4 regions of the Priestia sp. D51 genome follow, and region 4 is predicted to be linked to each of the others. Evidence: riboswitches for the same ligand, from Rfam matches in the RefSeq annotation. Region 4 holds a riboswitch; each other region holds the start of a gene.
What was found. Region 4 has a riboswitch for thiamine pyrophosphate ahead of ACNHOZ_RS13390 (acetylornithine deacetylase). Riboswitches for the same ligand answer to the same signal wherever they lie in the genome.
Positions count from the first base shown of each region.

Region 1 (5,346 bases), on a different contig from region 4:
TGCTTGAAACCTCCATCTCTTTCTTACCCAATATACCGATGATAAAGTGACTTTGCTTCTACTATATCGTTTGTTCCATGGACAAAGACGCGCCCATCTTGAAACATCACTAAACGGTAATCATCTACATAAAAAGAAAGCAGATACGGATTTTGTTCAATTTTATATCCTTTTTCTTTTAATCGTTCACCTAAAGACTGCAGCGGCTGCTTGGCTGATTTGCCCGGACGGATTTGTACCGTGTTTCTTCCGCATAGCACAGCTGTTTTCGTTTGATTTTCATATTGTAAAAAGGGATACGTTTGTTCACTGCCGCATGAGCGGCAAGCAGATTTGCGAAATACGTTCACATTGATGCTCGTATACTCATTTTTCCATACGTCAAACGAAACAAGTTCCCTCCTGAGCGCATTCCAGTCTCCAACTAATATTTTTAACACCTCTGTTACTTGATGAGCGACTACCATTTGTACAGCAGGACTAATAATCCCCACTGTATCACATGTTAACCCTCCAAGCGGTACAGATTCAAGCAAACAGGATAAACACGGTGTTTCACTTGGTATGATAGTATAACTAATTCCGTAACTTCCTACACATGCTCCGTAAATCCACGGAATATCATATTTTTGTGATAAATCATTCATTACAAGGCGTGTGTCAAAATTATCGGTTGCATCAATCATAACATCTACCCCCTCAACAAGCTGTTCTAAAACTTGAGGGGTACCGTCCGCTACGTGGGCTTCTACTTTTACATCATGATTAATATCGTGAAGCCTTTTTTTAGCGGCAACTGCTTTTGGAATTCTTTTATCAGCATCTTTTTCACTATACAATTGCTGACGCTGAAGGTTGCTCCACTCTACATAATCGCGGTCAATGAGCGTTATTTTCTTTACTCCCGCTCGTGCAAGGGCCTCAGCGTTCCCTGTTCCAAGAGCACCTGCTCCTACAATCAGAACATGCTTTTCTTGAATTTGCTGCTGTCCGCCTTTTCCAATAGGTTGAAACAATTCTTGGCGGGAATAACGATTAATCAACCGATACTCATCCCTTCTGTTGGACTGCTTGCCGTTGCATATTGTTTCTTTTCAATACGTCCTGCTTCAAATGCTGCTCGTCCTGCTTCAATCGCTAGCTTCATAGCACGAGCCATTTTCACAGGATCTTTTGCTCCTGAAACAGCTGTATTTAATAACACACCATCTGCTCCTAGCTCCATAGCTTGAGCTGCGTCTGAAGCCGTTCCAATACCTGCATCTACAATTACTGGAACAGTTGATTGTTCAATGATAAAACGCATGTTCAACGGATTAATAATACCTTGACCTGAACCGATAGGCGAAGCTCCTGGCATAATGGCATGTACGCCTAAATCCTCTAAACGACGCGCAAGTAAAACATCATCTGATGTGTAAGGTAAAACGGTAAAGCCCTCTTTTAACAGTTCTTCACTAGCTTTTAATGTTTCAACTGGATCAGGAAGCAGCGTCTTATCACATCCAATTACTTCTACTTTCACCATGTCACAAAGTCCAGAAGCCTTTGCTAATTTAGCAATACGTACGGCCTCTTCTGCATTTTTTGCTCCAGCAGTGTTAGGCAAAAGAGTGAAACGCTTCACATCAAGTGCTTCTAATAAATTAGGCTGATTTTGATCAAAAATATCCATTCGTCTAACAGCAAATGTTAAAATTTCTGTTTCCGACTCTTCTACCGCTTGACGCTGAGTCGTAAAGTCCGGAAATTTCCCTGTTCCTAATAATAAACGTGAATTAAATGTATATTGTCCAATTTTTAACATACTCTTCATCCTCCTCCAACAAATGAAACAACTTCTAATGTATCTCCATCTTTTAAGCATGCATCGCTATGTTCTTCTTTTTGCAAAATATTCTTGTTTAATTCAACAATTACAACTCGCTCATGCAGACTCTGAGCCTGCACCAAGTGCTCTACCGTTTCAATTTCATCTCCGACAGTGACGGTCTTACCGTTAATAATTAGATTCAATGAACTCCCTCCATTGCTCTCGTTAGCTGAAATGATGTAAAAAATGAATGATTTGGCTTTTTCCCTAACAAAGCATCAGCCATAATTTTTCCAGTTGCAGCGCTTAATAAAATACCGTTTCGGTAGTGGCCAAAAGCCATGTGCAGATTCGCTATTTCAGGGTGCTCTCCTAAATAAGGCCAGCCATCATTTGTTTGTGGACGAAGACCAGCCCATGCTTTTTCAAATGTGGCTTCTTTAATGGCCGGCAGAAGCGCAGAAGCTTTATTCAGCAAAAATTGAATACCTTGTGCAGAAACGGTCTTAGTAAAATCATGCTGCAGCTTAGTTGCCCCGATTACGATTCTTCCACCAGTCTTAGGGACTAAGTAAAAACCTTCATCTAAAAAAATCGTTTTAGAAAGCAGGGGCTTATGACTTTGCAGAGCAATACACTCTCCTTTTACAGGAAACACCTCGCCTAAATGTTCAGAAGAAATAAAGCGTTTAGCCCATGAGCCTGCTGCAATCACTACTTTTTCTCCATAAAAAGAGCCTTTGGACGTCTGTACCCCTTTTACTGTTTCATTTTCCATAATAAGAGAGTGAACGTCACAGTATTCGAATACATCTGCTCCGTGATACAAGGCTCCATGAGCAAGAGCTTGTGTTAACTTAGCGGGAGCTAGCTGGCCGTCTCCCGGTATTGTAATGGCTCCGTATATGTCTGGAGAGAGCCCGGGTTCTAACAAACGCGCTTCTTTTACATCGATCCATCTTACATCTTTGTCCCACCGGTGGTGCTGAGCGGCTTTTTTCTTTAATACGTGTGCATCTTCTTCTGTTACAGCGACTTTTAATAAGCCTTTTTGAATGAGCTCTACGTCGATAGCCGTTTTTTCTTTTAGTTCCTTCACCAGTTCAGGAAACATGCTTCTGCTCTTAATAGCAAGGTCTAAAAGAGGACCTTCTTCATCAATTTCAGCTTGAGCACCTAAAATACCAGCGGCTGCACTTGAAGCTTCACAACCAACTTGATTGCGTTCAAGAATAGCTACTGACGCTCCTTGTTTTGACAAATGATAAGCGATAGAAGAGCTGATTATACCTCCTCCGATTAACAGTACATCATAATGCTGCTTCATTTTCTCCACCTCCAGATGTCCATATATGAGAATATTGTTTAATCGCTTTCAGGGGATCTTGCGCAAGCATGACACCAGACATCACGGCTATACCGTGTGCTCCTGTTTGAAGTACCTCTTTGGCATTTACAGGTGTAATTCCTCCAATGGCAATAACCGGTATCTGCACAGCGTCTACTACTTCTTTTAGTGCCGCTATCCCTCGACTTTTTAATTCTTTTTTTGAATGTGTTGAATAAATATGTCCGTATAAAATGTAGTGAGCACCATCTTTTTCAGCTTCTAAAGCCTCTTCCACAGAGTGAACTGACTTTCCAACAATAAGAGAAGGAAATGCGTCTATAACAAACGAAACGTCTAAACTATGATAGGCAAGCTGTACACCTTTTGCTTTTAAAGCATGCGCTACATCAACTCGGTCATTCACAATAATTTTAGAGCGACAAAATGGTAGGCTTTCTAGTAAACATTGAATCTGCTTTGCCGTTTTCTTTTTTTCTCTAATATGAATGGCGCCCGCAAAAGGCGCGATAGCCGTTAAAATTTTTTGAAGCTCTTCGATTGGCTGCTTATCTGTTGTAATGACATGAAATTTAGGAATATCCACATGATCGAAACCTTTCCATTCAGAATAAAGAGAAATTTCAATCACTTCATCTTGTGCAGAGGGCTTTATTACATACAAAAAACCACTCTACAACGTAGAGTGGTTAGCATGCATCGTTATGTAAACATGATCGCCACTTCCCTACGCTGGTCCAAACCAGATCAGGTTCAAAGGGTCCGAAATACATCCGTCTCAGCTTCAAAAAGCTCCCCTAGTGATTGCTATTTATTGATTTTGTTTTTGCACTTAAAATTATAACACAACTAGATGTAAATACAATATCTCTTTATGCTCTTACGGCTCTCTTCCTTTTATAGATGTATCTTTTAAGCTTCTTTACTAAGAGGCCCGGCGCACCGAATCATTCTGCTTTTTATATAGTTAGTAATCGGTATAGTCGTCAAATTCTTCTTTGTCTTTTTCCTTTTTCCGATCCCATATAAACAGCAGGAGTAACATAATAAAAGTTAGAATATAAAAACCGTAAAAAATAAAGGCCGCCACAACATTTATAAATAAAAATAAAAAACCAATGATCTGACCTGCAACAGCTACAATCAACAAAATGTATTTCCAAACTTCTGCTTTTCTATCCATTCTCTACTTCTCCGTCTTTTTGTTTTTCCCTACTAGAAACGTTCTCTTTACTTATAATAAAAACGTTCCTGCCAGTAAACCGACTGTAAATAAACCAACTGTTCCAAATGCTGAAATCCCCACGTACGCCAACATTTTCCGATAAGATTTTTCCCGAATTAACTGTACGGTTTCCACACTAAACGTTGAAAAAGTGGTAAAGGCACCAAAAAACCCAATGCCAATTATTAAAAATATTGAATCATCATAAGCATGACTCGGAACCTTTCCATAATAACTACCGTAAAAAAGACCAAGCCCAAACGCACCGAGCAAGTTTACAAACAGCATTGAGACTGGAAAAGGAGGGTTTGAAACTGTTTTTGTAACTTTTAAACCCAAAAGATAACGGCATATTCCTCCAGCTGCCCCGCCAAGTGCCAAGCTCACTATGCTCATTTACTTCACCTCATGTACTTTCACTAAATTTTTCCCTGCCGCTTCACCGCATAGATAGCCTGCTAAAGCAAGAAGGATTCCACCTACTAAAGAGACAATGACATAAATGGCTCCCCAAAATAAATGGTGCTGAGTGAGAGAAATGACGTCTCCTGCAAAGGTTGAATACGTTGTAAAACCGCCGCACACGCCAACTCCTAGTCCAAGCTTTATCCATTCTTTTGGCTTTTTCCACGCAAAAAATCCTGTTAATAGGCCTAGTATGAAGCTTCCTAATAGGTTTTCAATTACCGTTCCTATTGGATAGCCCGTATATAATAAGGAAAGATTTAGCAAATAACGCGCATATGTACCAGCGATAGCACCAAAGGCAATTGAGATTAAGTTTATGGCTTTCATCATATCGCTCCGTTTCATAAATTCTTCTTTAAGTGTACCATAAGGAATTTATTTCTACCTTAACATTTAACTATATGTTTATTGCACCAAAAGTCATGAAAAAATGAAAGAGAAAATCGTCGCATGAAACTTCCTTTTTACTCCTCAAATATCCCTTAAAAATCC
Region 1 covers NZ_JBLTIR010000007.1:72,432-77,777, reverse strand. The annotation lists gene thiD (bifunctional hydroxymethylpyrimidine kinase/phosphomethylpyrimidine kinase) at 1-1, opposite strand, end outside; gene ACNHOZ_RS23385 (thiazole biosynthesis adenylyltransferase ThiF) at 24-1,043, opposite strand; gene ACNHOZ_RS23380 (thiazole synthase) at 1,040-1,807, opposite strand; gene thiS (sulfur carrier protein ThiS) at 1,813-2,016, opposite strand; gene thiO (glycine oxidase ThiO) at 2,013-3,140, opposite strand; gene ACNHOZ_RS23365 (thiamine phosphate synthase) at 3,124-3,747, opposite strand; TPP riboswitch at 3,869-3,970, opposite strand; gene ACNHOZ_RS23360 (hypothetical protein) at 4,129-4,344, opposite strand; gene crcB (fluoride efflux transporter CrcB) at 4,396-4,782, opposite strand; gene ACNHOZ_RS23350 (fluoride efflux transporter FluC) at 4,783-5,181, opposite strand.
Region 1: linked by a shared signal. The riboswitch ahead of ACNHOZ_RS23365 (thiamine phosphate synthase) and the one ahead of ACNHOZ_RS13390 (acetylornithine deacetylase) in region 4 are both predicted to bind thiamine pyrophosphate.

Region 2 (5,346 bases), on a different contig from region 4:
ACATCATGTTCTTTAGCCAGCTTTTTAATAGCTGCATTGTAATCGCGTATACCTTTTCGTGCTTCATCAAGCATAGCGTTTGCCTCAGCAATAAGGTTGCGGTCCTGCTTTTCCAAAGCACTGACAATTTTAATAAAAGCATTATACTGGGTATTGGCAGCCTTTATATAGCCTTCATGAACCTTTCGAAGATCGTCGGTTTCTACATCGATGTTTTCCAGTTCGTCAACAAATTTACGATAGGTAGGAATGACTTCACTCGTCATCGTATCGTACATAACAGCGTCACTTGTGTAGTTAGCGCCTGTAACGGAATCGTATGCGTCAATCGCCTCTTTTTCAAGCTGAGCCGCTTTCTTTAAATCTTGATTGTTATAATCGATTAAATCATCTTGAACAGGATCACTAAAGCAGGCGGATAATAAAAACAAAAGAGGGACAAGACAAAATAAAACTTTCTTCAACGAATTTCACCTCCGTTTAACAATGTATGAAACATCTGCTTGGCAAAGTCTGTTTTAATAACTGGAGAAAAAGAAGGGAGTGTATAAAAGGATTTTTAAAGGTCGACAGTGAATGTATTCATAAGTCGGTTTGTAGTTGACCACCCTTTAGTAGCAGGAAGGAAGAGAAGATGATTAAAATAAAAAGAGACCACTTAACGAACAATGAAGTTATTGAGCTAGTAAGTTCTCACCTTCAAGGAATGAACTTACATTCCCCCCCTGAAAGTATTCATGCTCTAGATATTGAAAGTTTAAAACAACGTCATATTACGTTTTGGAGCGTGTGGGAAGGAAGTCAGCTAGCAGGGTGCGGAGCTGTAAAAGAGTTAGATGAGCACCACGGAGAAATTAAATCGATGCGAACAGCTACCGCTCATTTACGGAAAGGAATTGCTAGAGAGCTGCTGCAGTACATAATAAATGAAGCGCAAAAACGAGGGTACCGACGCTTAAGCTTAGAAACAGGATCCGCACCCGCTTTTGAACCGGCTAGAAAGCTATACGCCAGTTTTGGATTTTACGAGTGCGAACCGTTTTCTACCTACAAAGAAGATCCATACAGTGTGTTTATGACAAAGAAATTGAATGAGTAAAAGACAGGAAAGAAGGCGCAGATGATTTGTTTATTTGTATGCAAACTGTGCGGGCAAGCAGCGGTCATTTATCCTGTTAGCAAGTAAGCTTTTTAGGCAAAGCCTTTTTAGGAGGCTTTGTTTTGGTAATGATTCATATAAAAAGGTATAAACTAGGTTTTCTCACTAGACAAAAAGGTTTTTCCTATGTAGTATAGGTGTCAGATAATACAAAACGAATGTTCAGTATAAATAATAAATGTACGGGGCGGTGGAAATAGCTTGAATAAAAAAAAGCTTCAAAGTGAACAAACCAAAAGAAAAGTGGCAGATGCCGCTAAAGCATTGTTTTCTCAAAAAGGCTATAAAGCTACATCTATTGAAGAAATTGTAGAAGCTACGGGAAGCAGTAAAGGGAATATTTATTATCACTTTAAAAGTAAAGAAGGGCTTTTTCTTTATTTAATAGACGAATGGGATCTTGAGTGGGAACGAAACTGGAAAGAAAGAGAGTCTCTTTACAAAACAACAAGAGATAAGCTTTTTGGAATAGCGGAGCAAATCATTTTAGATGATTTGAATCATCCTCTTACGAAAGCTGCCGATGAGTTTTTTAACAACGAGGAAAAGGGCAGCGACATCGAAGAGCGAATTGATGAGATGGTGAAACGACACGTGGAGTTTAACCGGGAACTTTTGCAACAGGGCATCGATGAAGGCGAGTTTTCTCATAAAAATGCAGAGCAGCTTGCAGTAATTTTAGAAGGGCTGTTTGTTGGAATGAGCCGCATGTCTCGAAAAACGAGTACGGAAAATGCCCTGCAGCTTTACCATTCAGCAATCGATGTATTTTTAAACGGAATTATAGCAAGGTCTTCTTAAATAAGCGGGGATGCTTATTGTGGCAATGAGTAATCCCTCATTATTTTGTATTTTTATAGACCGAACGTTCAGTATTTTTGTAATCAGGAGGTTTATATGTCATTATTGTTAAGAAATCGAGCGGCGATTTTGCTGCTCATGCTAAATATTTTTATTATCTTTACGGGAATCGGTCTCGTTATTCCAATTATGCCAACCTATATGACGGAGCTTCATATCAACGGCAGCGTGATGGGGCTTTTAGTAGCGGTGTTTTCACTAACTCAATTTCTGTTTTCGCCTTTAGCGGGGCGATTATCCGATTCGTTAGGGAGAAAGAAAATTATTGTAGCGGGAATGATTGTTTTTGCCCTGTCTGAATGGTTCTTTGGTTCAGTGAGTACACCTCTTTTATTATTTGTATCCAGAATGCTAGGTGGGGTCGGGGCCGCGCTTATTATGCCTGCTGTTATGGCCTATACAGCGGACGTGACGTCTGCTAAAGAACGCGCTAAAGGAATGGGCTATGTGACGGCAGCGATTACAACAGGATTTATTATCGGGCCCGGTATTGGAGGCTTTTTAGCTGAATACGGCATGCGCGTGCCATTTTACATGGCCGCAGTAGCAGGAGGCTTGGCTGCAGTGATTACGCTTTTTGTTTTGCCGGAGTCTCGTCCTGTACAAGATCATGCTGTTTCAAACAATGAGAATCCAAAAGAAGATCGGCTGCTACTGCAGCTTATGAATTCCTACAAAGAACCTTATTTTTTAAGTTTAATTATCGTTTTTGTGACATCGTTTGGATTATCCAATTATGAAACGATCTTTTCACTATTTGTTGATCATAAATTTAGCTTTACGCCAAAAGATATTGCGTTTGTTATTACGTTTGGCTCTATTGCAGGAGCTGTTGTGCAGGTTACGATTTTTGGCTGGATTTTAAATAAGTTCGGTGAAAAAAGAGTCATTTCGTTTTGCTTGATGATGACGGGACTTTTTATTTTACTTACGCTATTTGTGCACACGTACTGGCTTATTATTGTTGTAACATTTATCGTCTTTTTAGCAACAGATATTTTACGTCCGGCAATAAGCACGCAAATGTCGATGATGGCACAAGACGACCAAGGGTATGTAGCCGGACTAAATTCTGCTTATACAAGTCTTGGGAATATTATTGGACCCGTTGTCGCAGGCTTTCTTTTTGATATAAACGTTAATTATCCGTACGTATCAGCTGCACTTGTACTGCTGCTTTGTTTTCTTTTATCTTTAAGAGCAGGGAAGGACCGAAAAACAGCTGTGAGAAATCAAGCGATTCAAGAGAAATGATAGAATTTTTAGGAGATAGAAGACCTCCAGTAGTTTACTGGAGGTCTTTTAATGATGCTTTTAGTAAAGCTGTAAGATTTACAACACCACTCAGCCTATAACGAAGCTTTATTTTATGGGCAAAACAGTGAAATGGTTGCAAATAAAAAAAGTTAATAGTAAACTTTAAACGTAGTAATAAATAGTATGGGAGCTTGCGCGGGGCAGGCTGAGAGTACAGGGGCGCCTGTTGACCATTTGAACCTGTTGGATAATGCCAGCGCAGGGAATGTGAGTACATACCAAAGCACTTTGCGCATGCAAGGTGCTTTTTTGTCTTTTTTTTTGCAGTGTTAAAACTAAATGAAAAGAGTGAGAGAACATGGATATTAGTAAAATTTCAGCTCAATTAGAAAAAGTAAGAGATACAAGTCCGCTTGTTCATAATATTACGAATGTTGTGGTAACCAATTTTACAGCAAATGGACTGCTTGCCATAGGAGCGTCACCTGTTATGGCTTATGCGAAGGAAGAAGTGGCTGATATGGCTCGAATCGCCGGAGCGCTTGTCTTAAATATGGGTACACTGACGGCTCAAGAAGTAGAAGCGATGAGAATAGCAGGAAAATCAGCAAATGAAAATGGCGTGCCGGTTATTTTCGATCCTGTAGGAGCCGGAGCGACACCGTTTCGTACAGAAGTGGCACGTCAGCTTGTAGAAGAATTAAATATTGCCGTTATTCGCGGTAACGCTGCTGAAGTTGCGAATGTAGTAGGCGAGTCATGGCTCATTAAAGGCGTTGATTCATTAGAAGGGCAAGGAGACGTCATTGAACTTGCTGAGAAAGCAGCGAACAAATTAGATACAGTGATTGTTATTACGGGGAAACAAGATGTGATCACCGATGGAAACACAACGTATACAGTAGACAACGGTCACCCGTTATTTACGAAGGTGACGGGTACTGGATGTCTGCTGACATCAATTATAGGAGCTTTCGCGGCTGTAGAAAAAGAATATGTCGAGGCAAGCGTTGCTGCTTTAAGTTTTTACGGAGTGGCAGGTGAAATCGCCGCAGCGAAAAAAGGTGAAGAAGGGCCGGGGAGCTTTCAAATTGAGCTGTTAAATCAGCTTCATCTTTTATCTGGACAGGATATTGAATCATATGCAAGAGTACATCAACGTTAAAAGGAGCGGGAAAATGACAAACGAAGAAATTAAAAAGCTGCTGAAAGTTTATTTTATAATGGGCAGCAATAACTGTAAAAAAGATCCGAAAGAAGTATTAAAAGAAGCAATTGAAGGCGGCGTTACCGTGTTTCAATTTCGTGAAAAAGGCGAGGGTGCCTTAACAGGAGAAGCGAAATATCAGCTGGCGAAAGAACTTCAGCAAATTTGTCAGCAGCACAGCGTTCCTTTTGTTGTGAATGATGATCTTGACTTAGCGATCCGCTTACAAGCAGATGGCATTCATATTGGACAAGAAGATGAAAAAGCTCATATTGTTCGAGAAAAAATAGGAAAAGGAATTGTGGGCGTCTCTGTTCATAATGTACAAGAGCTGCAGCAAGCGATAAAAGACGGGGCGGATTATGTAGGAATGGGACCTGTTTTTCCTACTTCTACAAAAAAAGACGCAAAAGCAGTGCAAGGTACAAAATTAATTGAAGAAGTGCGAAACCAGAATATTGACTTTCCAATTGTAGGAATCGGTGGCATCACGCCTGAAAATGCCAAACAAGTAGTAGAAGCAGGTGCAGATGGTGTTTCTATTATTACCGCGATTAGCTTAGCAGCGTCTCCAAAAGAAAAAGCAGCTCAATTGAAAGAAGCGGTAGGAAAATAAAAAAAGCGCACAGTGTGCGCTTTTTTATTATAGCTGAACGGTTTGAGGAGTTTCTTCGCCTTCATTCATAAAGCGAATTTCGTTTGGTGTAATTTCCAGAACAACATACTCAGGGTCATTTGGACCGTCAAACCATTCTTTCATGTGATCGTTCCATATACGTCCTTTTAATTGATCACCGGTACGAAGAACAGCTGTCCCGGATAATTCTAAGTATTGATCGCCATATCCTTCGCCGCTGTAGCC
Region 2 covers NZ_JBLTIR010000004.1:238,307-243,652, reverse strand. The annotation lists gene ACNHOZ_RS17980 (hypothetical protein) at 1-464, opposite strand, end outside; gene ACNHOZ_RS17975 (GNAT family N-acetyltransferase) at 638-1,099, shown strand; gene ACNHOZ_RS17970 (TetR/AcrR family transcriptional regulator) at 1,361-1,960, shown strand; gene ACNHOZ_RS17965 (MFS transporter) at 2,057-3,274, shown strand; TPP riboswitch at 3,451-3,559, shown strand; gene thiM (hydroxyethylthiazole kinase) at 3,636-4,442, shown strand; gene thiE (thiamine phosphate synthase) at 4,456-5,100, shown strand; gene ACNHOZ_RS17950 (pyridoxamine 5'-phosphate oxidase family protein) at 5,128-5,346, opposite strand, start outside.
Region 2: linked by a shared signal. The riboswitch ahead of thiM (hydroxyethylthiazole kinase) and the one ahead of ACNHOZ_RS13390 (acetylornithine deacetylase) in region 4 are both predicted to bind thiamine pyrophosphate.

Region 3 (5,346 bases), on a different contig from region 4:
CAAAATTATTTTTACCCGATATGGTCAAAAGAAATCACGGGAAAATTTTAAACATTGCGTCCGTTGCTGCATTTATGCCGGGTCCGCTTATGACAGTGTATTACGCAACAAAAGCGTACGTATTATCTTTCACAGAGGCCCTTGAAAATGAATTAAGAGGTACCAATGTAACGGTAAGTGCTCTATGCCCGGGTCCAACTAAAACGGGTTTTAGCGACCGGGCTCAGCTGAGCAATTCTAAGCTTTTTCAAAGCGGTGCAATGGATGTAGAAGCAGTTGCTAAAGCGGGCTATAAAAAATTTATGAAAGGGCAGACGGTTATCGTACCAGGAGTACAGTTTCGTCTCGCCACCTTCATCCCGCGCTTTGTACCAAGAAAGTGGCTTTCATCCGTTGTCCGCAGAACACAAGAAATTAAATAAAGGAGAATATTTATGAGTGAAAAAGCAGTGGAGTTATTTCGTGCCAGCATTCCTATTTTTCAGGCTCTAAGTGATTCAGCAAGACAAGATATTATTTTGCTGCTCGCGGAAAAAGAGCCTTTAACCGTTAATGAAATTGCAAACGAGTCTACTTTATCACGACCGGCAATTTCTCATCATTTAAAAATTTTACGTGATCAAAAGCTTGTGCAAATTGAGCAAAAAGGAACGCAGAGATATTATTCATTGGCTTTAAACGAGGCAGTTGAGCTATTAAAAAGCTTGCTTGCTACAGTTGAAGCTGAATGTTTATAGGGAGATGAAAGAGATGAACCACGAGCAATTCTATATCACAGATGAAACGGTCATTGAACATATTGTCTCTACACAAAAGCAGTATTTCTATGCACAAAAGACAAAGAGCATCAGCAGCCGCATTCAAGCGCTGAATAAGCTCAGAGACGCAGTCAAACAAAACGAGCAGAGAATTATGGATGCTTTAAAACAAGACTTGAATAAATCTGAAGTAGAGGCGTACACGTCGGAAATTGGGATTTTACTAGAGGAAATTCGGTTTACGCTTAAGCATTTAGCAAAATGGATGAAGCCTAAAAAAGTAAAAACCGCTTTAACACACGTGGGCTCTAAAGGGAAAATTGTGCCTGAACCGTATGGAGTCGCGTTAATTATTGCTCCGTGGAACTATCCGTTTCAATTAGCGCTGTCTCCTTTAGTAGGAGCGATTGCCGCTGGAAACACGGCGATTATAAAGCCTTCTGAATTAACGCCTAGCGTATCTCGGGTTATACAAGAATTACTAGCTGAGGCTTTTGATCCCGCATTTGTGACGGTGATTGAAGGCGCTGTAGACACGACGAGCATGCTTTTAAAGCAGCCCCTCGATTATATTTTCTTTACGGGAAGTGTAAATGTAGGGAAAATTATTATGCAAGAAGCAGGGAAGCAGCTTATTCCCGTCACGCTGGAGCTAGGAGGAAAAAGTCCGTGCATTGTACATGAAGATGCAAACCTAGATCTTGCAGCGAAGCGAATTATGTTTGGCAAAGGAATGAATGCAGGCCAAACGTGCGTTGCTCCCGATTATTTGCTCGTGCATAAAAAGGTAAAAGCGCAGCTAGTGGAGAAACTTCGCGAAGCGATTTATCAATTTTACGGTAGTAATCCGCTTGAAAGTGAGCGCTACGGCCGTATTGTCAGTGAGCGCCATTTTATTCGGCTAGTTGAGTTTTTAAAAGACGGAAACGCTATAGTTGGAGGCGGGTATAATAAAAGTACGCTCACAATAGAACCTACGGTGTTAAGTGAAGTAAGCTGGACATCAGACGTTATGCAAGAAGAAATTTTTGGGCCTATTCTTCCTATGATTGAATACGAAACGCTAGACGAAGTTATTCATAAAGTTCAAGAAAAAGCTAAGCCGTTAGCTCTTTACTTGTTTACGGAAAGTGCAAATGTACAAAATGTCATAACGGAGCGTCTTTCATTTGGAGGAGGCTGTATAAATGATACGCTTATGCATATCGCTACGCCATATTTACCCTTTGGCGGAGTTGGAGAAAGCGGTACGGGCCAATATCATGGAAAAGACAGCTTTCAGACATTTTCTCATTTTAAAAGCATGCTGTCTCAAACAACCAAGTTTGATTTGTCATTCCGCTATCCTTCAGAGAAACAAAACTTGAAAATGATTAAAAAATTATTGAAATAAAAAGCCTCCTGATAGGAGGCTTTTTCGTTATTTTGAAAGTGAAAGCTGAGAAAGCGGCCATTTTTCTTGTGTATACGCCATTTCCCAAAATAAATACTCCAGCTCACAGCTTTTGATAAAGTGATCTTTCATACGATTACGTTCTTCTTCAGTCGCTTGTTCGGCGAGTTCATCAAGCTTGTTACAAAACCATTGTGTTGTGCCATTCATTTCTTCATTATTATAAAACTGAATCCATTCATAAAAAGGATGAGAAGGAGATGGATTTACTTGTTCCGTAATGCGCTGGCCAATTTCAACGTACGTCCACGGACATGGAAGAAGCACGGCAATGATTTCCGCTAAGCTGCCTGTATGCGCAACGCTTGTCATATGGTTAATGTAGTGGCTGGCCGTTGGTGAAAGAGCCTCAGTGTGGAGGTCTTCATAGCGTACGCCTGCTACGTCACAAAAATTATTATGAGGGTGTACTTCACTATGTAATACCGTAGAAATGCCGGCATTAAAGGCTTCCATTTCGGTACGCGTGCGGCATTTTGTTAAAGCAGCGCCGTAAATGCGGACAAATGCTGTTAAGTATTCGTAGTCTTGAGAAACGTAGTGAATAAGCGCCTCTTTTGGCACGTCTCCTTCAGCAATTCCTTTAATAAAAGGGTGGTTAAAAATGGCTTCGTAAATATAGTTTGCTTCTTGTCTTAATTGAGATGAAAATGACATCAAAATCCTCCTTTAATATGAGGAAGTCACAAACAAGCACATAAAGGAAATAAAAAACACTCCGTTTATAAACGGAGTGGCAAAGGACAGTACAAAACTGAACATTGCCACTTTCCTACGCTGGTATGAGCCAGATCAGGTTCAAAGGGATCAAGAAAACTTGTCTCAGCCGGTCGGCACCCCTAGTGGACTTCCTATTAGTCTATGTTTAACTTACCATATATTCTGAAAAATAGAAAGCGTTATGGAAAATTGTTCCCTAACGGTTTTTATCTCTTAAAGAGGTAGCTTCTTGAAGCTATTTTTAATCATTTTTGTTTAAAAATGCATATTTTTAGGGAAGAAGAGGTATTAATGAAGGGAAGAGCCGTTTTCGTCTCCGAAACATTCTCATATAAATAGAAGAAAGGAGAGAACAAAATGGCAAAATTTCGTTTGTATGCTGTATTAAATACAGTAGGCTTGGCTATTACACTTCTTGTGAATTATTTAGCAAATGCGATTCCAATAGGAGGCAAAACAACGGCAGAGGCTTCTGCGCAAGTTCCTACGTTGTTTACACCAGCCGGTTATGCCTTTGCTATCTGGGGCGTTATTTATTTGTTATTAACCATTTGGGTTATACGCCAATTTTTTGCAAGAGAAGATCAAAAAGAAATATATGCACGTATAGGCATTTGGTTTTTTCTAAACTGTTTGTTAAATAGTGCGTGGATCTTTATTTTCCAAAACGATTACTATAAGTTATCCCTTTTAGTTATGCTCTTTATTTTAGGCACATTAATGATTGTATATTCCATTATTCAGCATTCTCGGATGACGACATGGTTTATGCGTCTGCCGATTTCGCTTTATCTTGGATGGATTTCTGTTGCGACTATTGTTAATGTATTTGTCGTATTTCAAGCAAATGGAATACAGCACTTGCTTGGCCTAAATGAATTAGCATGGACGATTATTATGCTGCTGGTAGGGGCTGCGCTGGGCATTATGTTTACATTAAAAAACCGAGACGCTGTTTATCCGCTTGTTTTTATTTGGGCTTATATTGCCATTGCGGTGAAACAAAGTGGAAATCAGCCAATTGTCATTACTGTTATCATCTCGATTGTTTTATTAGCAATTGCTATTATTGTGGGACTGATTAAACGCTATAGACGTTTTTAAAAAGAAGCTCTAGCTTTTGTAAGCTAGAGCTTTTTATGATGCTCTTTTGATTGTAAAAAAGCAGCTGTAAAAGCAATTAAGCTAATTAAAATACCAAAAGGAACAACAATTGGTACGAATGATAAAATAAATGTCATAAGCGTAACCTCCATGTTGCATCGGTGCATAATGAAAAATTCAACTTTTTAAATTGAAGTTCCGCTATTATAGTATGCTAGGCTTTATGTTTGGAGCCTATATGTTTAGAAATAAACGAAAAAGGCAACATACGTTACATATAGTTTATATAGGAGGAGTTAAAATGGAAACATATTTAGTGGCTTACACAGATAAAGACGATATGGAATATAAACAAGTGACGTGCGAGAGTTATGAAGATGCAGAGCGTACGGTTCTTCGTTTAGAGAGAGAAGGGCATATGCATATTGAAGAAATATCAAATCAAGAAGCCTACCGTGGAGACGAATCATCGTACAGAGAATAATTTTTGAATAGAAACATCAAACTCAAAATGAAGAGGCAGCTGCTTCTTCATTTTTTCTATTCTATATAGATATCGTTTTATAGAAAAAAGTAAAACGGGAATGATTTTCTTCTGCATTTATGGTACAGTACTAATCAGGTGAGTTTTGAGTTTAGAAGAGGAGAGAGTAACATTATATGAGTAAAGGAAATCAGTGGTCTTCACGCCTCGGTTTTATTTTAGCATCTGCTGGGGCAGCAATTGGTCTAGGAGCGATATGGAAATTTCCATACGTAACCGGAACCAGTGGCGGTGGAGCATTTTTTGCGTTGTTTATTTTATTTACAATTTTTATTGGATTGCCGCTTCTGTTGGCAGAATTTATCATTGGAAGACATACGGGAAAAGAAGCGATTAGTGCTTATAAAGCAATTGCTCCAAAGTCCGCTTGGGTATGGATTGGCAGGCTGGGAGTACTCAGCTGTGTCGTTTTGCTTTCCTTTTACAGCGTCGTTGGCGGCTGGGTGATTTTATATACGATTATGAGCGTAACCGGTATGCTAAGCGGAAAAGAGTACGGTCCGTTGTTCAATGCCGTCATTAGCCAACCTTATGTGGTATTAGGTGCACAGGCGCTGTTTTTATTAATTACAGTGTTTGTTATTTCAAAAGGCGTACAAAAAGGCATAGAGCGTGCTAATAAATACATGATGCCGCTGTTATTTATCTGTTTTATTATCATTGTGGTTCGCTCTTTAACATTAGACGGAGCTATGGACGGAGTAAAGTTCTTTTTAAAACCGGATTTTTCAGCCATTACAGGGTCATCTGTTCTCTATGCGCTCGGT
Region 3 covers NZ_JBLTIR010000004.1:252,857-258,202, reverse strand. The annotation lists gene ACNHOZ_RS18055 (SDR family NAD(P)-dependent oxidoreductase) at 1-422, shown strand, start outside; gene ACNHOZ_RS18050 (ArsR/SmtB family transcription factor) at 435-737, shown strand; gene ACNHOZ_RS18045 (aldehyde dehydrogenase) at 751-2,151, shown strand; gene tenA (thiaminase II) at 2,179-2,868, opposite strand; TPP riboswitch at 2,964-3,062, opposite strand; gene ACNHOZ_RS18035 (TspO/MBR family protein) at 3,289-4,035, shown strand; gene ACNHOZ_RS18030 (hypothetical protein) at 4,337-4,519, shown strand; gene ACNHOZ_RS18025 (sodium-dependent transporter) at 4,696-5,346, shown strand, end outside.
Region 3: linked by a shared signal. The riboswitch ahead of tenA (thiaminase II) and the one ahead of ACNHOZ_RS13390 (acetylornithine deacetylase) in region 4 are both predicted to bind thiamine pyrophosphate.

Region 4 (5,346 bases):
CAGTACGACCAGACGGTTGAGTATATTGACAAAACAAGAGATGCCATTCAGTTTTTGAAAGATAAGAAATAAAAAAAGAGAACGATTACAAAAAAGGGGATTTTGTGGTCTGTTTCCTCAGTGGCGTATCCATCTAAGAGGAAAATACAAAGGGGGATTAACATGTCTTTAGATAATCATCAATTAGCAAAGGCTGTTTTGGAGATGCTTGGGGGAGCATCCAATATTGAAGCGTATACGCATTGCATGACGCGGCTGCGTGTGACTATAAAAGATGATTCAATTGTTAAAAAGGCAGATATACGAAAACTTGAAGGCGTGCTCGGATTAGTGGAAGAAGAAACGCTGCAAATCATTATTGGGCCGGGCAAAGTGAACAAAGTAACAGAAGAATTTGGAAAGTTAATTGATGAATCCGGCGGTATTAACTTAGAAGATCGTGCAGCACAGCGGAAATCGGAGCTGAAAGAAAAAAATGCAACTCCGTTTAAGCTGTTGCTTCGCCGAATTGCAAGTATTTTTATTCCGTTGATACCTGCTCTTGTAGCATCTGGACTTATTACCGGAGTGACAAAAGCAGCTGTGCAGGCGAAGTGGCTTCCGGCAGATTCACAGATTGCTATTCTTTTAACCGTTATCGGAAGCGGTTTATTTGCCTATATGGGTATTTTAGTAGGTATTAATGCAGCAAAAGAATTTGGTGGTTCGCCAGCTCTAGGAGGCTTAGCGGGCATTTTAGTCATTAATCCTGCCGTAGCTGATATTAAACTTTTTGGTGAAGCACTTTTGCCGGGGCGTGGGGGCTTAATAGGAGTGCTGCTTGCAGCAATCTTTATGGCCGTGTTAGAAAAACGAGTACGTAAATTTGTCCCACAGTCACTGGATATTATTATTACACCAACCGTTACGGTGTTAATTACAGGAATTATTACGTATGTGGTATTCATGCCAATCGGCGGCTTCATTTCAGATGGAATCACAAAAGGTCTTTTAGGAGTTTTAGAGGTTGGAGGAGTTGTAGCAGGCTTTGTTTTAGGGGCAACGTTTTTGCCGCTCGTTATTACAGGACTGCATCAAGGTCTTACTCCGGTTCATTTAGAGCTTATTAATTCGATTGGAGATGATCCGCTTCTTCCTATACTAGCAATGGGCGGAGCCGGTCAGGTTGGTGCAGCTTTTGCTATTTATATCAAAACAAAGAAAAAACGCTTAAAGCGAGCAATTGGAGGCGCACTTCCTTCAGGGCTGCTGGGAATTGGAGAGCCGCTTATTTTTGGAGTCACACTTCCTTTAGGGCGTCCATTTTTAACCGCTTGTCTTGGAGCTGGAATCGGCGGAGCGTTTCAGGCGCACTTCCATATTGCAACTGTAGCAGTGGGAGTATCGGGTTTGCCGCTTACGTTTTTAGTTCATGCGCATCAAATTCTTCTTTATTTACTTGGATTAGTTATTGCTTACGCAGCAGGTTTTATTTGTACCTATTTCTTTGGATTTAACGACGAAATGGCGAGGGAGTTTGAATGATTGGCATTTCATTTTATTTGAACGATAGAGATGCCAAACAAAGATTAGTAGAAGCGAGTGAATGCGGCGTTACACGCGCATTCACTTCACTTCACATTCCAGAGGAAAAAGGAGATTTGGCTGAACGGGCAAAAGAATTGCTTCATGTGGCTAGAGATTGTGGAATAAGCGTGTATGCAGATGTATCTAAGCATACACCGGTTCATTTAGGTATCGAAAGCCTTATGACTCTATCTTCACTTGGCGTATCAGGTATTAGACTAGACGATGGCTTTAGCGTAGAAGAAACGATTTTACTTGCGGATGAGTTTTATATTGCCCTTAATGCAAGTACAGTGTCAAAACTAGAAATAGAAGCGCTATTATCTGCAGGTCTTCATCATCATCAGCTGCTTGCTTGGCATAATTTTTATCCGCGGCCTGAAACAGGGCTTGAAGAAACGTTTTTTCAACAGCAGACAGATTTATTTAATGAACTTTGTATTCCAGTTTGTGCTTATATTCCTGGAGAAGGCGAAAAGAGAGGACCTATTTATCAAGGACTTCCTACTAGAGAAAAAGACCGTAATAAATGTCCTTTTACCTCTGCAGTAGATTTATACGGATGCGGAGTAACGGAGGTTTATATTGGAGATCCATACGCCAGTTCAAATTTATTAAAACGTTTAGTTCAATATCAAGAAAACCGCATTATTCCGCTACGCATTCGTTCACCTCATATACAGGGAACGTACAGCGTGCGTCCGGATGTATCAAGAGACGTTCTGCGATTGGTTGATACACGATCTGTAAAACCAGTGCTGCCATTTCATACAGTAGAACGCAGAATCGGAGCAATTACAATGGACAATGATGGCTACGGACGTTACAGAGGAGAGGTTCAAATAGCTAAAAGGAATTTGTCTGCAAATGCTAATGTGAATGTGATTGGGTATGTAATAGAAGAAGATCACGAGCTGCTTTCATTAGTGAGACCGGGGCAAAAGCTTGAGCTTATTACTGTCTGAAGGAAAAAACGGTGTATTTTTAAAGAAGCCAATAGCTAACTAGTAATGTCACAAAAACAAAGAGCACACACTGCATGAAAAAGGTGTGTGCTTTTTCTTTTACTACTAAAAAGGAAACTATTTTCATTACCATATCATGAACCTTTCTATTGAATAAAACGCTTTACTATGATAAAACTATTACAGGTAAACATATGATAATAGATTAATTTCATAGAGATACAACACCACTAGGGGTGCTTTCGAAGCTGAGAGAGACGATAAGTCTTAACCCTTATAACCTGAACTAGGTAATACTAGCGTAGGAAAGAGGTATTGTAATGGATGTTTTGTATGGGATTTCCTTACGAACTCGTTATAATAATTTTGTGTACATAAACAAAAACACTTCTTTCCTGCGAAAGAAGTGTTTTTTTATGCGTAAAGGAAGGTGTCATACATGAAAGAAACAATTGATTTGCTTGTCAAACAGGTAGAGGAGCGCAAAGGAGAGTTAATCCAGTTATTAACAACGCTTGTTTCGTATAAAACGCCAGCGCCTCCTGCACGAAATTCTCATGAAGCGCAGCTGTACGTAGCGGATTTTCTTAAAAACTGCGGTTTTTCCATTGATATGTGGGACTTATATTCTAACGACCCTATCGTAGTGGGAACGTTAAAAGGACAAAAATCGGCTGACTATCAAAGCTTGATTATTAACGGCCATATGGATGTTGCTGAGGTACAAGAAAATGAAAATTGGGAAACCAATCCGTTTGAAGCTGTTGTGAAAGACAATATGATAATTGGACGCGGAGTTGCTGATATGAAAGGCGGTTTGGCGGGAGCATTATTTGCAGTTCAGCTTTTAACAGAAGCAGGAATCGAGCTGCCAGGAGACTTGATTTTTGAATCCGTTGTAGGAGAAGAAGTAGGAGAGGCAGGTACGCTGCAATGCTGTCAGAAAGGGTATACAGCTGATTTTGCGCTTGTAGTCGATACAAGTGATTTACATATTCAAGGTCAAGGCGGAGTGATCACGGGATGGATTACGATAAAAAGCAGTAAAACCTATCATGACGGTACACGCCGAAGTATGATTCATGCTGGAGGAGGCCTGTTAGCCGCAAGCGCTATTGAAAAGATGGCAAAAGTGATCGGAGGGCTACAAGAATTGGAGCGTCACTGGGCTGTTACAAAGAGCTATCCAGGATTTTTGCCAGGGACAAATACGATTAATCCAGCAGTAATCGAAGGCGGAAGACATGCTGCTTTTATTGCAGATGAATGCAGGCTGTGGATCACCGTTCACTATTATCCTAATGAATCGTACGACCAAGTATCAAAAGAAGTGGAAGAATATATTATAGCTATTGCAAAAGCAGATCCATGGTTAAAAGATAATCTGCCAACCTTTGAATGGGGAGGCACATCAATGATTGAAGACAGAGGAGAAATCTTTCCGTCATTAGAAATTGATGAAAATCATGCAGGAGTGCAGCTGCTTGCAAATACTCATGAACAAATGGAAGGGAAAAAGCCTCCAATTGATGTGTCAACTAGCGTAACAGACGGGGGATGGCTAGCTGATGCGGGAATTCCCGCCGCTATTTACGGTCCGGGAAATTTAGCAAATGCACATGCTGTGAACGAACAATTAGATATTAATCAGCTTGTTCAATATACAAAAGTGATAGTGCAGTTCATTTATACGTGGCTGCATACGCATAAGGAGTGATCATCATGAAATTTAGTGAACGATTATACGAAAAGCTGCAGCCTATTTGGCGTCAAAATCATAATCATCCCTTCGTACAGGGGATGGGAGATGGAACGCTTGAAAAGGAGAAGTTTCGCTTCTACATGATTCAAGATTACCTTTACCTAATTGATTATGCCAAATTATTTGCGATTGGAGCCATGAAAGCTACCGATCTTCAAACGATGGGGAAATTTGCAGCCCTTTTAGACTCTACATTAAACGAAGAAATGAGTCTGCACCGTGAGTATGCCAAGAAATTTGAAATCAGCGAAAAAGAATTAGAAAAAGCGCAGCCATCTCCTACAACGCTTGCATACACGTACTATATGCTGCACGTTGGTCAAAGTGGAACATTAGCTGAATTAGTAGCCGCTCTTTTGCCTTGTATGTGGAGCTACTGGGAAATAGGAAAAGAACTTAGTGAAAAGCCTGGAGCTAACAATGAGTTTTACCGTGAGTGGATTGAAATGTACAGCTCAGAAGAATTTGGAGAACTGGCGACATGGTGTATCAATTTATTTGACTCACTTACTGAAGATAAATCAGAAGTGGAATTAGAAAAGCTTGAAGAAATTTTCTTGAATACGACGCGTTTTGAGTATATGTTCTGGGATATGGCTTATAACGAAGCGATGTGGCCAATTCATGAATAGGTCTGTGTTATCTTTTCAAAACGTCAGTTTTACGTACAAGAACGGTGATCAAGCGATTTTAAAATCATTAAACTTAGACGTGAAAGAAGGCGAGTTTGTCAGTATCGTTGGAGCGAGCGGCTCTGGGAAAAGTACGTTGTTTCGTCTTATTACAGGTCTTGAACAGCAGAGTGAAGGCGATATCGTGATTAACGGAAAGTCTTATGAAAAGCGACTAGGAAAAGTAGGCTATATGCCGCAGCAAGATTTGCTGCTTCCGTGGCGTACGATTCTAGACAATGCAGCACTGCCTCTTGAGCTTCACAATGTATCAAAAGCAAGTGCTCATAAGCAAGTGTCTCAGCTGCTTGAAGAGTTTGGCCTAAAAGGGTATGAAAACCGTTTTCCAAGTGATTTATCCGGAGGGATGAAGCAGCGCGTT
Region 4 covers NZ_JBLTIR010000003.1:283,647-288,992, forward strand. The annotation lists gene ACNHOZ_RS13375 (MurR/RpiR family transcriptional regulator) at 1-72, shown strand, start outside; gene ACNHOZ_RS13380 (PTS transporter subunit EIIC) at 163-1,524, shown strand; gene ACNHOZ_RS13385 (MupG family TIM beta-alpha barrel fold protein) at 1,521-2,531, shown strand; TPP riboswitch at 2,754-2,856, shown strand; gene ACNHOZ_RS13390 (acetylornithine deacetylase) at 2,971-4,248, shown strand; gene tenA (thiaminase II) at 4,254-4,925, shown strand; gene ACNHOZ_RS13400 (ABC transporter ATP-binding protein) at 4,918-5,346, shown strand, end outside.